Regions from separate parts of the Pseudoalteromonas sp. MB47 genome, predicted to be linked through region 1. Evidence: predicted binding sites of a transcription regulator. Region 1 holds the regulator's gene; each other region holds the start of a gene.

What was found. The regulator FliA, encoded in region 1, starts transcription of late flagellar genes. The targets are predictions, from matches to a motif close to CTAAAGNTNNNNNNNNNNNNGCCGATA.
Region 2: a site for FliA is predicted at 2,895-2,921, ahead of IMPJCBKJ_RS08515 (DUF5610 domain-containing protein). Genes of this name have one in related genera too.
Region 3: a site for FliA is predicted at 1,657-1,683, ahead of IMPJCBKJ_RS19980 (DUF4402 domain-containing protein). Genes of this name have one in related genera too.

What each region holds. Positions count from the first base shown of each region.
Region 1 covers NZ_VFBD01000031.1:271,665-276,246, forward strand. The annotation lists gene IMPJCBKJ_RS19495 (chemotaxis protein CheA) at 1-631, opposite strand, end outside; gene IMPJCBKJ_RS19500 (protein phosphatase CheZ) at 647-1,414, opposite strand; gene cheY (chemotaxis response regulator CheY) at 1,432-1,815, opposite strand; gene IMPJCBKJ_RS19510 (RNA polymerase sigma factor FliA) at 1,856-2,566, opposite strand; gene IMPJCBKJ_RS19515 (MinD/ParA family protein) at 2,593-3,453, opposite strand; gene flhF (flagellar biosynthesis protein FlhF) at 3,446-4,582, opposite strand, start outside.
Region 2 covers NZ_VFBD01000015.1:1,813-6,394, reverse strand. The annotation lists gene IMPJCBKJ_RS08535 (thiol:disulfide interchange protein DsbA/DsbL) at 1-516, shown strand, start outside; gene IMPJCBKJ_RS08530 (thiol:disulfide interchange protein DsbA/DsbL) at 535-1,173, shown strand; gene IMPJCBKJ_RS08525 (DUF523 domain-containing protein) at 1,234-1,686, shown strand; gene trmA (tRNA (uridine(54)-C5)-methyltransferase TrmA) at 1,689-2,786, opposite strand; gene IMPJCBKJ_RS08515 (DUF5610 domain-containing protein) at 2,951-4,069, shown strand; gene murI (glutamate racemase) at 4,136-4,582, shown strand, end outside.
Region 3 covers NZ_VFBD01000031.1:382,669-387,250, forward strand. The annotation lists gene IMPJCBKJ_RS19970 (fimbria/pilus periplasmic chaperone) at 1-516, opposite strand, end outside; gene IMPJCBKJ_RS19975 (DUF4402 domain-containing protein) at 525-992, opposite strand; gene IMPJCBKJ_RS19980 (DUF4402 domain-containing protein) at 1,012-1,605, opposite strand; gene IMPJCBKJ_RS19985 (SPOR domain-containing protein) at 1,717-2,325, opposite strand; gene IMPJCBKJ_RS19990 (SPOR domain-containing protein) at 2,399-2,908, opposite strand; gene galU (UTP--glucose-1-phosphate uridylyltransferase GalU) at 3,337-4,218, opposite strand; gene IMPJCBKJ_RS20000 (thymidylate synthase) at 4,245-4,582, opposite strand, start outside.

The sequences.
Region 1 (4,582 bases):
TTTCAAACTCATCTTCAGTAATTTCATCAATATTCTGTGGTTCTGCCTTACTATCAGCAAGACCGCCGCCATCAAACAACATATCAAACGCAAATGGATCATCTTCATCAATATTGTCTGCTGCCGTGTTAGCTGTTACTTCAGGTGCATCAACAACAGCCTCTTCAACAGCAGGTTCTTCAGGTGCAACTGCTACATCGTCTGCTACTGATACATCTTCACCTGCAAGCTCTTCCGCTGTAGGTGGTTGGCTTAATTTATGAAGAACGTCTAGAAGCGCAGGATCTGCAGGCTCTGGTTGCTCACGATTTTGAATCGTTGCGAACATTTCGTTGATGGTATCCAGAGCTTGTAAAATAACATCCATAAGCTCAGGAGTGACACTGCGAACACCTTGGCGTAATAAATCGAAAACATTCTCTGCACCGTGACACGCATCAACAAGTTCAGTCATGCTTAAAAAGCCTGCACCGCCTTTGACAGTGTGGAAGCCTCTAAAAATGGCGTTTAAGAGATCTTTGTCTTCGGGATTGTTCTCAAGCTCAACTAATTGCTCTGACAAAAGCTCTAAGATTTCTCCTGCCTCAACAAGGAAATCCTGTAAAATATCTTCATCGACTTCAAAGCTCATGCAGCTACTCTCCTCTTAGAAGCCCAGACTTGATAATAGATCATCGACTTCATCTTGTCCTGAGACAACATCATCACGAGAGTCTTTATCAATAATCGGCCCTTCAGGACCTGCTAGTGTATCACTTGTCGCAGGTGCTTTTTCTATGGCCTGTTTTTCTTGTTGTTGATGACCATCTTCTTGACTGCCAAACACAGTTAAGAGATTAATTAAACTGTCTTCTACTTCTCGCACTAACTCAATGACGCGACGGATTACTTGCCCCGTCAAATCTTGATAGTCCTGTGCCATCAGCACATTGGTCATCAAGCCCTGTAGCTCATCGGTTTTAGTATGCGAGTTATTCATAAAATTATCTAAGCTATGACATAGCTTTTTAAACTCACCGAGCTCTATTTCTCGGCTCATTAAACGATCCCACGTTGGTTTAATCGTCGCTATTTCATCTGCAAGTTGTTGCGCTATAGGTAAACTAGCTTCAACTGCATCCATGGTTTTGTTAGCGGCGCTTTCTGTCATTTCCATAACATAATTTAAGCGCTGCTTAGCGTCTGGGATCGCATCGGTAGTTAAATCTGAAAGACGAGTATCTAGATCAAAGTTTTTTAGCGCTTCATGTAATTGTCGCGTCAGTTTACCGATTTCAGCAAACAGCTCTGATTGTTCTTTTGATGCTGTTTCAAGTATCAGCTGATCAGCTTTTTCTTGTTCACCATTTTCAAGAAACTCAACAAGTTGACGAGCTTGCTCTAAACTTATTTGAGGCGCAGCTAGTGCTGACATAAGCCTCTCCCCTTAGATTAACCTAAACGTTCAAACACTTTTTCCAATTTGGTTTTAAGTGTCGCAGCAGTGAATGGTTTAACGATATAGCCATTAACACCCGCTTGAGCAGCAGCAACAATTTGTTCTTTTTTCGCTTCAGCTGTCACCATTAATACAGGAATATGCTTAAGGCTATCATCAGCACGAATTGCTCTTAACAAATCAATGCCTTGCATACCTGGCATGTTCCAATCTGTTACAACAAAATCAAATTCTTGATTTTGTAGCATTGGCAATGCTGTTGACCCATCGTCAGCTTCCTGCACATTGGTAAAACCTAAATCCCTTAATAGATTTTTAATGATACGTCTCATTGTAGAAAAATCATCAACAACAAGAATTTTCATGTTTTTATCCAAAACATCCTCCGGTGAGGTTTGAACCTATATTTACTTACTACTAATTAATCCAGTCATTGATTTTTGCTTTGAGCTTAATCATCGCCTGACCATGTATCTGACTCACACGCGATTCACTAACATCGAGTATGTGTCCTATTTCTTTTAAGTTCATTTCGTCGTTGTAGTACAAAGACAAAACAAGTGCATCTCTTTCTGGTAACGATTGGATAGCCGTTAATAGAGACTGGTTAAACCGCTCATTTTTAACGTTATTAAACGGTTTGTCTAGTCCTAAATCCTGACCTACAGGTGTAATCACGTCTTCATCAACGCCTAAGTCCTCTATACCTAATACTTTACTAGAATTTACATCATGTAGAATATGATGGTACTCATCGAGCGTTATATCAAGTTTTTCAGCGACTTCTGTATCTTTAGGTTCACGATTTAGCGTGCTTTCTAATTCGGAAATGGTTTCAGCCACAAGGCGAGCATTTCGGTGAACTGAGCGTGGTGCCCAGTCACCTCTACGAATTTCGTCTAACATCGCACCACGAATACGAATTCCAGCGAAAGTTTCGAAACTAGCCCCTTTGCTAGCATCAAAGTTTTTTGATGCTTCAATTAGGCCTATCATGCCTGATTGAATTAAATCATCGAGTTGGACACTGGCAGGTAAACGAGCAATTAGATGGCACGCCACTTTTTTAACTAAAGAGGCATGTTTTTCAACAATCGCATTTAAGTTTTGTGCTGATTGATATCCCATCGCTTTATTCACCGATGTTGTCATAGTTAGCCGTTTACTAGTTTTTCAATGAAAAATTCTAAATGGCCAGAAGGTTGATTAGGGATCGGCCACTTAACTGCTTTTGTTGCTAATGTTTTAAACGCCACCGCAGCTGGTGAGTTTGGAAATAATTCAACAATCACCTTTTGGCGTCGCGTAGATTTACGCATGTTCTCGTCATAAGGAATGGTAGCTACCAACTCCATTGAAACGTCTAAAAAGCGATCCGTTACTTTTGAAAGTTTAGCAAATAATTCTTGCCCTTCACGCAAACTGCGCACCATATTAGCAACAATTTTAAATTTATATACGCCATGCTCACGGCTAAGCACTTTAATAAGCGCATAAGCATCGGTAATTGAGGTAGGTTCATCACATACAACCACAACAACATCTTGGGCTGCACGAGAAAAGCTTAATACCATGTCAGAAATACCTGCGGCGGTATCGACAATTAAAATATCAAACTCGGTGTTTAACTCGCTAAAAGCGCGAATAAGACCTGCATGCTCAGATGGTGTTAATTCCACCATGCTTTGCGAACCAGACGTCGCTGGTACAATTTTTATACCTGCAGGACCTTCAACGAGAATTTCGTCAAGCTCACACTCGCCTGACAAAACATGAGATAAGTTACGTTCAACACGAAGGCCAAGCATCACGTCACAGTTTGCCAAACCTAAATCGGCATCTAGTACTAATACACGATTTCCTTGCTGCCCTAATGCGATTGCGGTGTTGAGTGAAACATTGGTTTTACCCACTCCACCTTTACCGCCAGTCACAGCGATAACTTTAACGCCACTATTATTATTTTGATTCATTTTGCGCAGGCCGCTTGCTTGATCTAATACTGTGTTAATCATACATCCCTACTGTGTTCGACGCTACTGCTTGACGTCGTGAATGTTGTGCTTTTGCTCGTTTTAAATACAATTGTTCAGCTTTTTTCACTAGTTTTTCAGCATTCGCTACGCGAATATCTTCAGGAACACGCTGACCGTTAGTAAGATACCCTATTGGCAGGCGATTTTGAATCGCTATACTAATAATCTCACCTAAACTTAAAGATTCATCCAATTTAGTGAAGATACAGCCACTTAGATGAACCTTTTTAAAGTGTCTTACGGTTTCTTGCAACACATTTATCTGTGCTGTCGCACTTAATACTAAATAACTACGAATATCAACACGCTGATTACGCATTAGGGTGTTTAATTGCTCAGTTAAACGTAAATCACGTTGGCTCATACCCGCTGTATCTATTAATACTAGACGCTTATTACGTAAATGGTATAGCACTTCAGCTAATTCATTCGCATCTTTTACCTGCTTAACACCACAGCCAATAATACGACCATAAGTAGCCAATTGTTCGTAGGCACCAATTCTATATGTATCAGTGGTGATCAACGCCACTTTATCAGCACCATATTTTTGTGCACCCAGTGCAGCTAATTTCGCAACAGTCGTTGTTTTACCAACACCCGTTGGGCCCACTAATGCGAATACACCACCTTGACGTAGGATTTCGTTATTCGTTGTATGCATTTGGTTTTCAACCATTTGCAGTAATGCTTGCCACGCTTGTTGACGTGATACGTCGTCAGGAATGAAACAGGCCATTTGCTCAGCAACATCACGTTCAATGCCCATACCCGCTAAGCGGTCAATCATACATGCACGAGTCGGATCGCGGCGAGCCATATCTTGTTGCATTAAGCCAGATACTTGGTGTTCAAGTAATTGACGAATCGCATTCATTTCTTCCCGCATGGTCGTCATTTCTGATTGATTCGCAGGTGCTGAGTTTTTGTGCTCGGCTGGTGAATCTAAATCATCAAAACCAGAATCTAAATCGTCATCAAAACCTAAGCTATGTGCTTGAGTTTGTACACGAGGTGCTGCCTGCGATTGATAACGAGGAGCTTGCTTATATTCAGGCTGTTGCTGCTCAAAGCTTGGCTCTTTTGGTTGATAGTGTTCACTCGTATC
Region 2 (4,582 bases), on a different contig from region 1:
AGTGCAACACCTCAAGTAACCGAGTTCTTTTCATTTTATTGCCCACACTGTTTTCAGTTTGAACCAGTTGCAAAAGCATTAACGGCAAGTCTTCCTGAAGGGACTGAATTTGTAAAAAGTCATGTTAACTTTTTAGGCGGTGTGTCTAAGCAAACTCAAAGTAACTTAAGCTATGCCTACTTAATTGCTAAGCAACATGGCAAAGCAGAACAAGTAGCTGATCAAATCTTTAACAGCATCCATAGACAACGTGCCTTACTTAAAGACATGAAAGACGTTAAAGCACTACTTGCAACTAATGGTATTAGTAATGAAGTGTTTGATGCTGAAATTGCAAGCATGCCAGTGATTAGCGCTGAAAAAGCGATGCAAGATAAGCAGCAAAAATATTCAGACATGGGCGCCTTAACAGGTGTACCAACTTTTATCGTCAATGATAAATACAAAATTAATTTAAATACCATCAAGAGCCAGCAGATGCTTGATGAATTAGTCGAATTTTTATTAAAACAATAATTTTGGAGTAAAGAAGTAATGATCAAGTTAGTAAAAGCTGTATTAATGGCTGCCACGCTAGGTTTAGCGGCAAATGCCTCAGCTGCTCAATATGAAGAAGGTAAGCATTATGAAACGATTGATGCACGCGCTTCTAAAAAGCCAGAAGTAAAAGAGTTCTTCTCATTCTACTGCCCACACTGTAATAACTTCGAGCCAGTTGTGAAAGAGCTTAAAACACTTCTTAAAGATGGCGTTAAACTCAAAAAGAGCCATGTTGATTTTTCAGGTCCTCGTGATCCAGAAATTCAAACCATCTTAGCGCAAGGTTATGCGACGGCTAATGTGTTACCACAGAAAGACGCGTTAGTAGCCGCTGTGTTTAATCATATTCACGGTAAGCGTGCTCGTATTAACGAACTAGCTGATATGAAAGACATCTTTGTTTCACAAGGTGTATCGGCTGAAGATTTTGATAAGTACTACAACAGCTTTTCTGTACGTACTATGGCGTCTAAAATGAAACGCGACCAAGAATACTACCAACAAAAAGGTGCTTTAAAAGGCGTTCCAACTTTTATTGTTAATGGTAAATATCGCTTAATCTTAGGTGCGGACTCAGGCATCAGTGATGCAAAGAGCATGGCAGATTTAATTAACTACCTAGCTGATAAATAAGCTAATTAGTTAAATTTAATTCAAAGCTCCGTTCGCGGAGCTTTTTTATTGGTAAAGCAAATGCAAAAACTATTAGTTTCAAGCTGTTTGTTAGGAAACCCTGTTCGTTATGACGGGCAATCGCAAAACTTACTCCATCCTGGTTTAGAAACTCTTAAACAGCAAGAAAGGCTCGTTGCATTCTGCCCTGAAGTAGCTGGTGGCTTACCTACACCAAGGCCGCCTGCAGAAATCAAAGTGGGTAGAGTACTTACCAAAGATGCGCAAGATGTCACAGTGCAGTTTGCTTATGGCGCAGAACAAGCACTTAAACTTTGCAAAAAAAAGGGCATTCGCTATGCGTTGTTAAAAGAATCAAGCCCGTCATGTGGTCGCAATACTATTTACGATGGTAGTCATTCAGGAAAGAAAATTTCAGGGATGGGGTTAACTGCAAGGCTGTTAACTGACAATGGTATAGCTGTATTCAGCGAGCAGCAGTTGCCAGCGCTATTTGCTGCGCTGGCAGAGTGATTTTATTTACGTTGTAAAAACACACCTGATTCAATGTGATGGGTGTAAGGGAATTGATCAAAAATTGCAAAACGTTTTACTTCATGGGTTTTGCATAAGTGATCAAGGTCACGTTCTAGGGTATCGGGATTACACGAGATATAAATAATGTTGTCGTAGTTCGCAACTAGGTCACAAGTTAGCGTGTCCATTCCAGCACGTGGTGGATCCACCAAGATTGTTTGGCAGTTATAGCTTTTCAGGTCTATGCCATCTAAACGAGAGAAGGTACGTTCGCCTTTCATTGCTTGAGTGAACTCTTCACTCGACATACGAATGATATCTAAGTTCTCAACCTTGTTTTGTGCAATATTGTATTGTGCTGAGTAAACCGATGATTTTGATATCTCAGTGGCTAATACCCGGTCGAATGAACCCGCAAGAGCAATCGAAAAGTTACCATTTCCACAATATAACTCCAGTAAGTCATTATTGAGGGGTTGGCAAAGCGCTTGTGCCCACTCTAGCATCTTGATGTTTACTTTCGCATTCGGTTGCGTAAAGCTATTTTCGACTTGCTGATAAATAAGCTCTTTACCGTTTACGTTTAAACGCTCGATAACGTAATCATTACCAATCACTTCTTTTTGCTTACGAGCACGGCCAATAAAATCAATCTTAAACTGTGTGCTCAGTTTTGCTTTAAGCTCTTTAATTGCTTGTAGCCACTGCTCATCTAGTTGTTTGTGATACAATAAGCTAACAAGGATCTCGCCACTTAAGCTTGAAAGGTAATCGATTTGAAACAGCTTACGGCGCAGAACTTCATTGTCTTTTAAGTTTTCGATCATCGCTTGCATCACTTCACCCACTAAAGGTGCTGCAGGGTCAAACTCATCTACGCGGATCTTTTCTTTAGTTTGTTGATCAAACATGATGTGAAACAGGTCTTCACCTTCATGCCAAACACGAAACTCTGCACGTTGGCGGTAATGAATAGGATCAGAGCCGAACACTTCTAATTTTTCGACCCCAAAACGTCGAAACTGTGAGGTGATGCGCTGCTCTTTCTCACTCAATTGTGCATCATATTGAGTTGTATCAATTTTTATAACCGCCATGGCTGATTACCTTTTATCTCTTAGCTGTATAACGGCGCTATTGTAGGGAGCGCTGAGGATTTGTCTAGTTTTGTTATTTATTTTAGTGTCGTTTTTTTATACAAAAAACTTAAGTTCTTTGGTTTTTGGCCGATAATGAGTTAACCATAACATGGAGTCGGATCATGAAAATTGGCAACCTAGGCTATATGCCTAATACAAATGTGAATAAATACAATGGTAAACAGGCTCTGCAGCAGCCTACCATTCAAAATCGTCAAGATAGTTATCAACAACGCGGTCGTGAGCTCGCGGCAAAAGTTCTTGATGATAAACTTGCTGAGGCACTTGGTTTACCTAAAGCCGAAGAGAAAAAAGATAAACCGCTGTTCGACTTTGAAGAGATCGTGAAAAACGTACTCGACTTTGTTGGCGGTGCACTTCGTAAAGCAAAAGCCGATGGTGCTGATGATGAAAAACTCAAAGGCATGCTAGGTGATGCACGTAAAGGTGTGCAAATGGGCATCGACGATGCGTATGATGAGCTTAAAGAGTCAGGTATTCTTAACGATGACATCGAAGAGGGTATCGAAAAGTCTAAAGAAGGTATCTTTAAAGGTATTGATGAATTAGAAGAAGACTTGTTCAATCCTAAACCTAATGCGGTTTCAGTCAGCCAAGCTCAATACATCAGCTTAAGTAATAACGCGGAGTACACTTTCACCACCGCTGAAGGTGATGAAGTCAGTATTAGCTTTGCTGATGCATACGAAAGTAAGTCTGCAAGCAGTTATAGCAAAAATGGCGACAACGAAGCCTTTGTCAGTGAGTCTTCGCAATCACGTGATTTATCATTCTCTATGTCAGTCAATGGTGATTTAAATGAGCAAGAGCAGCAAGCTATCAATGAATTGATGGAAGACTTGCAGAATGTTAGCGAAACATTCTTCTCTGGCTCATTAGAAGATGCCTTTGAACAAGCTAAAGAGCTGAACTTAGGTAACGAGCAACTAGTCGGCTTTACCATGGATCTAAAACAAACCAAAACAGTAGCAGCGATTAAAGGGTATGAAGAATATAAACCTGCTCCTGAAAAAGAAGTTGCTGAGAAAATAGCGCCATTTAATGACGATTTGAAACAGGCGTTTAATAAAGCGGGCGATATTGGTTTGCAAAATGAACTGGCTGGCATCTTACAATGGTTAAACCAAGATAAAGAAGAAGTCAGTAAGCTGGTGGATTATACCAAAGCAATGTTCGAACAAATGAATAAGCTACGCTCGGCAACAGAAGAAGAGGCATAGTCCTTTCTTTCTTTTTATAAAGCTGCATGGCAAACTGCTGATCTTTGATGATCCGAGGTAAGCAGTTTGTCAGTTCATATAATGGTGTTTGATTCTGGTATAGGTGGAACAACCGTACTTGAACAGATCCAAGCATTGATCCCAGATGCTGATTATAGTTATTTTATGGACAATGCTTTATTGCCCTATGGCGCGCAAAGTCAGCAAACGATCATAGCCCGCCTTTTAGCGCTACTACAGTTTATCGAGACAGCAAACTTACACGTTGATATTCTAGTTATTGCGTGTAATACCGCCTCTACCTCTGCCTTAGATACTATTCGTCAGCACACAAGTATAGAAGTTGTCGGGGTAGTACCTGCAATAAAACCTGCTTGCGCTATAAGTAACAGCAAACATATTGGTTTACTGGCAACACCATCAACCATCAAGAGTCGCTATACTGCAAATTTAATTAGTACTCATAGCCAAGACACACAAGTCAGCTTATATGGCTCAACTGAGCTGGTAGAA
Region 3 (4,582 bases), 110 kb from region 1:
TTTGTTTAGAGAATCTTCAACTATTTCTGCAGTTTGAAATGCAACTTTTGGCAGCTCACCTTGTTCACGATATACAACTGGAATACTAAAACTCAAAATCATATTCACTTTAAGTCCAGCCTTAGCTGCCTTATCTTCATTTGGTAAGGCTTGAAATAGTAAATGGGAACGATATTCCCCTTTAGCCAAATCCTTAGGCTTTCTAATTGCTATTTTAATCGTTTGCCTTTCGCCAGGTGCTAAGCGAATTTGCTTTGGTGATAAGCGTGCCATAGGAGAAAGGCTCGTGGTTACTGGCTCACTCAATGTTTGATAGCCCCCACCAGGTAGCGCTAATTTTTCGCTCCATACCACGCGGTATGTACGGTACTCTTCTGAGCTATTAATGACGGTGACTTTTGCGCTTCGTTGGCGCTCATCAAATGAAACCCGCGTTGGTGAAATAAGTAAGTTTGCCGTTGCATATTGACTGAAAAAAACAAAAAGAAGTCCACATAAAAGACGTTTTGCGAACATATCTATCCTTAGTAATCGACTGATATTTCTAAATAAGTTGTAGAAGAATACTGACCATCAGCGTATGGTTTAGCGCTACGGTCTGTCGTTAAAATACCGCCAATAAATACTTTTGCTTCACCAAATTCATTGGTAATCACATATTTAGGAAAACCATTAAGGCGTACAGAAAATCCAGCACTCGAGTTGCCATCGATATCATGTGTTAAGTCAACTGGGGCAACTAGATTCATAGTTAGCTGAGTTCTAGCTGGAAAGTCAGTAAGTAATAATTCTGCAGGGCGGCCATTTTTAAGAACATAAACCGAGCCCTGCGTATTGATACTGCCATCATCTTTGACGATTACAGAGCTGGTATTTGTATTAGCTAGAATAACTAGAGTACCAAAATCAAGCGCTTGTTGCTCTGTGCTCGCAGCCTGTAAGGGTGTTGAGAACACACAAAATAAAACAGTAGCTAAAAGCAAAAAGCGCATGACTAATTACCTAGTATTATTAGTAAGCAACTTCTAATTGGAAAGTGCCGGTATACTCAACATCACGATAAGGCTCAGATGACGCCGAATTTGAGGTAGATAAATTGGCACCAATGTTAAACTCAACACTGCCGTCTGCATCTGCTGTTAAATTTGGGCTGCCTGGAAGGTAATAAGCATTTGCATTTGGGCCTGAAGTAATAAAATACTTCCATTCATCAACAATAAAGTTTGGCTCATTTAAACCTTGTCCATCAGAAGCTAAAGTATTAGCAGTAGGATCAGTAATCGACAAACGCGCATTTGGCACCGCTTCCGATACCGTAAATGAAGCAGGAGACCCTTGCTCAATAATTGAAATAATCGCAGGAGATGCATCTGTTCTTGTTGAAACAGGGCTTGCATCAGGTTCTGGGTTAATTGTTAAAACAGCTTGCGCAGCACCTGAAGGATCGGCTACGGCACGAATAGTACCAAAATTTAGATCATTCCCTTTTGTTAAAACAACTGAGTTTTGAACCTTTACTGTTGCACTGAAAGATTCAGTAGTGGCATAAGAATAAAAAGCAGAAAATGCTAATGAGCATGCAATTAAAGAAAGAGGTAATTTCATATTAAGTCCTTATAAATAAATGGCTAAGCCATTTTGCTGTATCTTAAGCTTTATCGACCTCTAGAACAAATACTTTAAGGTTAATCCCCTAATTTCCAAGAGGAAAGATACTTATAGCATCTCCCCAATAAAAGGGGCTGTCACACAAGTTTGCCCCATTCTTTTGGCTATCTCACAAAAAGCTGTCGCCTGAGTATAATTTGCAAATGGACCTGCTCGTAATCCATACAAGGTTACCCCTTTTTGCTCACGAGTTTTAAAGCGAAAATCTAGGTCATTTAAAACAGCAGGATAATCACGTTTAAGGTTCAAGACCTGATGTCTGACCTTTTTCGGCGTTAAATATAAACCTAATTGCACACCTGCTTCTGCTGCTTTGTTTGCAGCAATAATCGTTTCTAATGAGTCGATTGATGATGATTGCTGAGATTGTATTTGCTCACTTTGGTGATAGATCACATCATTTTGCGGCTCAAATGCCGATGGTTGTGCAGTTAAATCACTATTAGCCGAAAGTACCTCGATTAACAACGCAAGGTCTTTTTCCATTGCAGCAAGACGTTCAATGCTAGGCTGTTGATTTTGCCACTCGGCAGCAAATTGCTGTACCTGCTGTTCAGTATAAACAGGCTGGCTTTGTTCTTGGCTCATCATACATGCTGTTAAAGCAGTTAAGCAGATGGTTAACAATAAATATTTAGAGAAAATAGAAAAATGCATGGTGACGTCAATTCTAAAAAACAGACTTAAATCTTAGCAATAAAAATGCCACCTTTAGAGTGAATATTTGACGCTAAAAATAAATTCGATTATCTGTGTATTTACTAACCCAACAATCAATACCTTGTCGCTTAATAGCCGCGCAGTCAGCTTTCGCATTTTTTAAATACTTATAGCCTCCAAACTTTAAGCGGTAGAAAGTTCTATCATGCACGTCTGCAACTTCAACATTCAAAATTGGTTTACCTTGAAAAATACTAGGCGCTTGTTTTGCCATTTTATGAAAGGTGACTTCTATTGCGGTCTCAGAGCTAACTGATGCTAACTGTAACGCAAAAGTATAATTAGGTTTTGTAGGTGCTAATATAGCAGCAGTGGCTAGGGTATTTTTTTGTGTAGCCGTTGATTGAAGCTCAGAACTAGTTTTTACATTAATTTGAAAAATAGGATCGATTAAGCGAAGTGCAAAACTTTGCATAGAATTAACGGTAGAGCTTAGCAGCAGCTCATTACTGCAACCAGAAACAGTTAATAACACCATTAGGTATATACTGCAGCGAAAAGGCTTGAAGTAATCTTTCATAATCAGGATTCTTAAACGTACCGTTAAAAAATTGCTTCTTACTTTGAAGAAGACTATCTGTTAGTACTTACCTGTACATCAAAAGCTAAAAGATAATTTAAGATATTGAAAATAAACACTAACATTATGTTTTTATTATAATTTCAGTTTAGTGCTTTAATTCGCTGCAAATCATGTTGTTAGTAAAAAGTAGCTTTATAACATAAACAATTTGCAGCAAAATTATTAATGCTTTTCATTACTCAGTTAACTAACTGAATTAGAGCAATTAATCACCATACTCATCTTAACAACCCTATAAGACAAAGGTATATCAGAAAAGTCCCTAATTTGTTAATAATCAACAATTGTCAGCTGCTTGTAAATAACAAAAAAGTGCCATATAGGCACTTTTTTAACATAATTTATTACTAAGTAAATAGAATTGGTTATTTAACCAACGACTTTATGAAGTCGCTCAATTCATCTTTGAATTCCTCACGTCGTAAAGCAAATTCAACGATGGCTTTTAAATAACCAATTTTGCTACCACAGTCATGGCTTTTACCTTTCATAGAGTATGCATCAACTGTTTCTTTTTCCATTAGCATGGCTATGGCATCTGTTAATTGAATTTCATCACCTGCCCCAGCTGGAGTTTTTGCAAGTAATGGCCAAATATTTTTGCTCAGTACATAGCGACCCACAACAGCAAGATTTGATGGAGCTTGATCAATAGGAGGCTTTTCAACCATATTCAAAATTGCGGCGCTTTCACCTTGATTGATTGTTACATCACCTAAGTCTACTACACCGAACTTGTCTACTTCGTTTTGCGGCACAGGCTCAACCATAATTTGGCTCTCACCGGTGGTTTCAAAACGCTGGATCATTTCAGCTAAGTTATCTTTTTTAAGATCGCTCGCAACATCATCGATGATAACATCCGGTAAGATAACAACAAACGGTTCATTACCTATAATAGGCGCCGCACAATTTATCGCATGACCAAGGCCTTTCGCTTCACCTTGACGAACGTGGATAATAGTCACATCTTTCGGGCAGATTGACTGTACTTCAGCAAGTAACTGACGTTTCACACGCTTTTCAAGTGTGGCTTCTAACTCAAAACTGGTATCAAAGTGGTTTTCAATTGAGTTTTTACTTGAATGCGTTACTAAAACAATTTCTTTAATTCCTGCTGATATTGCTTCATTTACAACGTACTGAATCAACGGGCGATCAACAATAGGAAGCATTTCTTTAGGGATTGCTTTTGTTGCAGGTAACATACGCGTGCCAAGACCAGCAACTGGGATCACTGCTTTCATTGATTTCTCCTTAAATTTTATTGTTCTTAAACTGAAAACGGATACTTAATTGCATCGTGACACTGATAACCTACTACTTCAAAATCATCTTTTGTAACCCAGCTTTCAATGTCTTCTAATGATTTAATATTTGGGTTTATTTTTAATTCTGGCGACGCGAAAGGCTCTCGCTTAAGTTGTACATCACGCATCAACTCAAGTTGGTTTTCATAAATATGCGCATTCGCTATTTTATGATACGCCTTACCCGGTTTATGTCCGGTTATTTGTGCAACTAAAGCAAGTAACACAAAACATTGAATTTGATTAAAGTTCAGACCCAGCGGCACATCACAGCTACGTTGGTATGATGTTAAGTATAAAG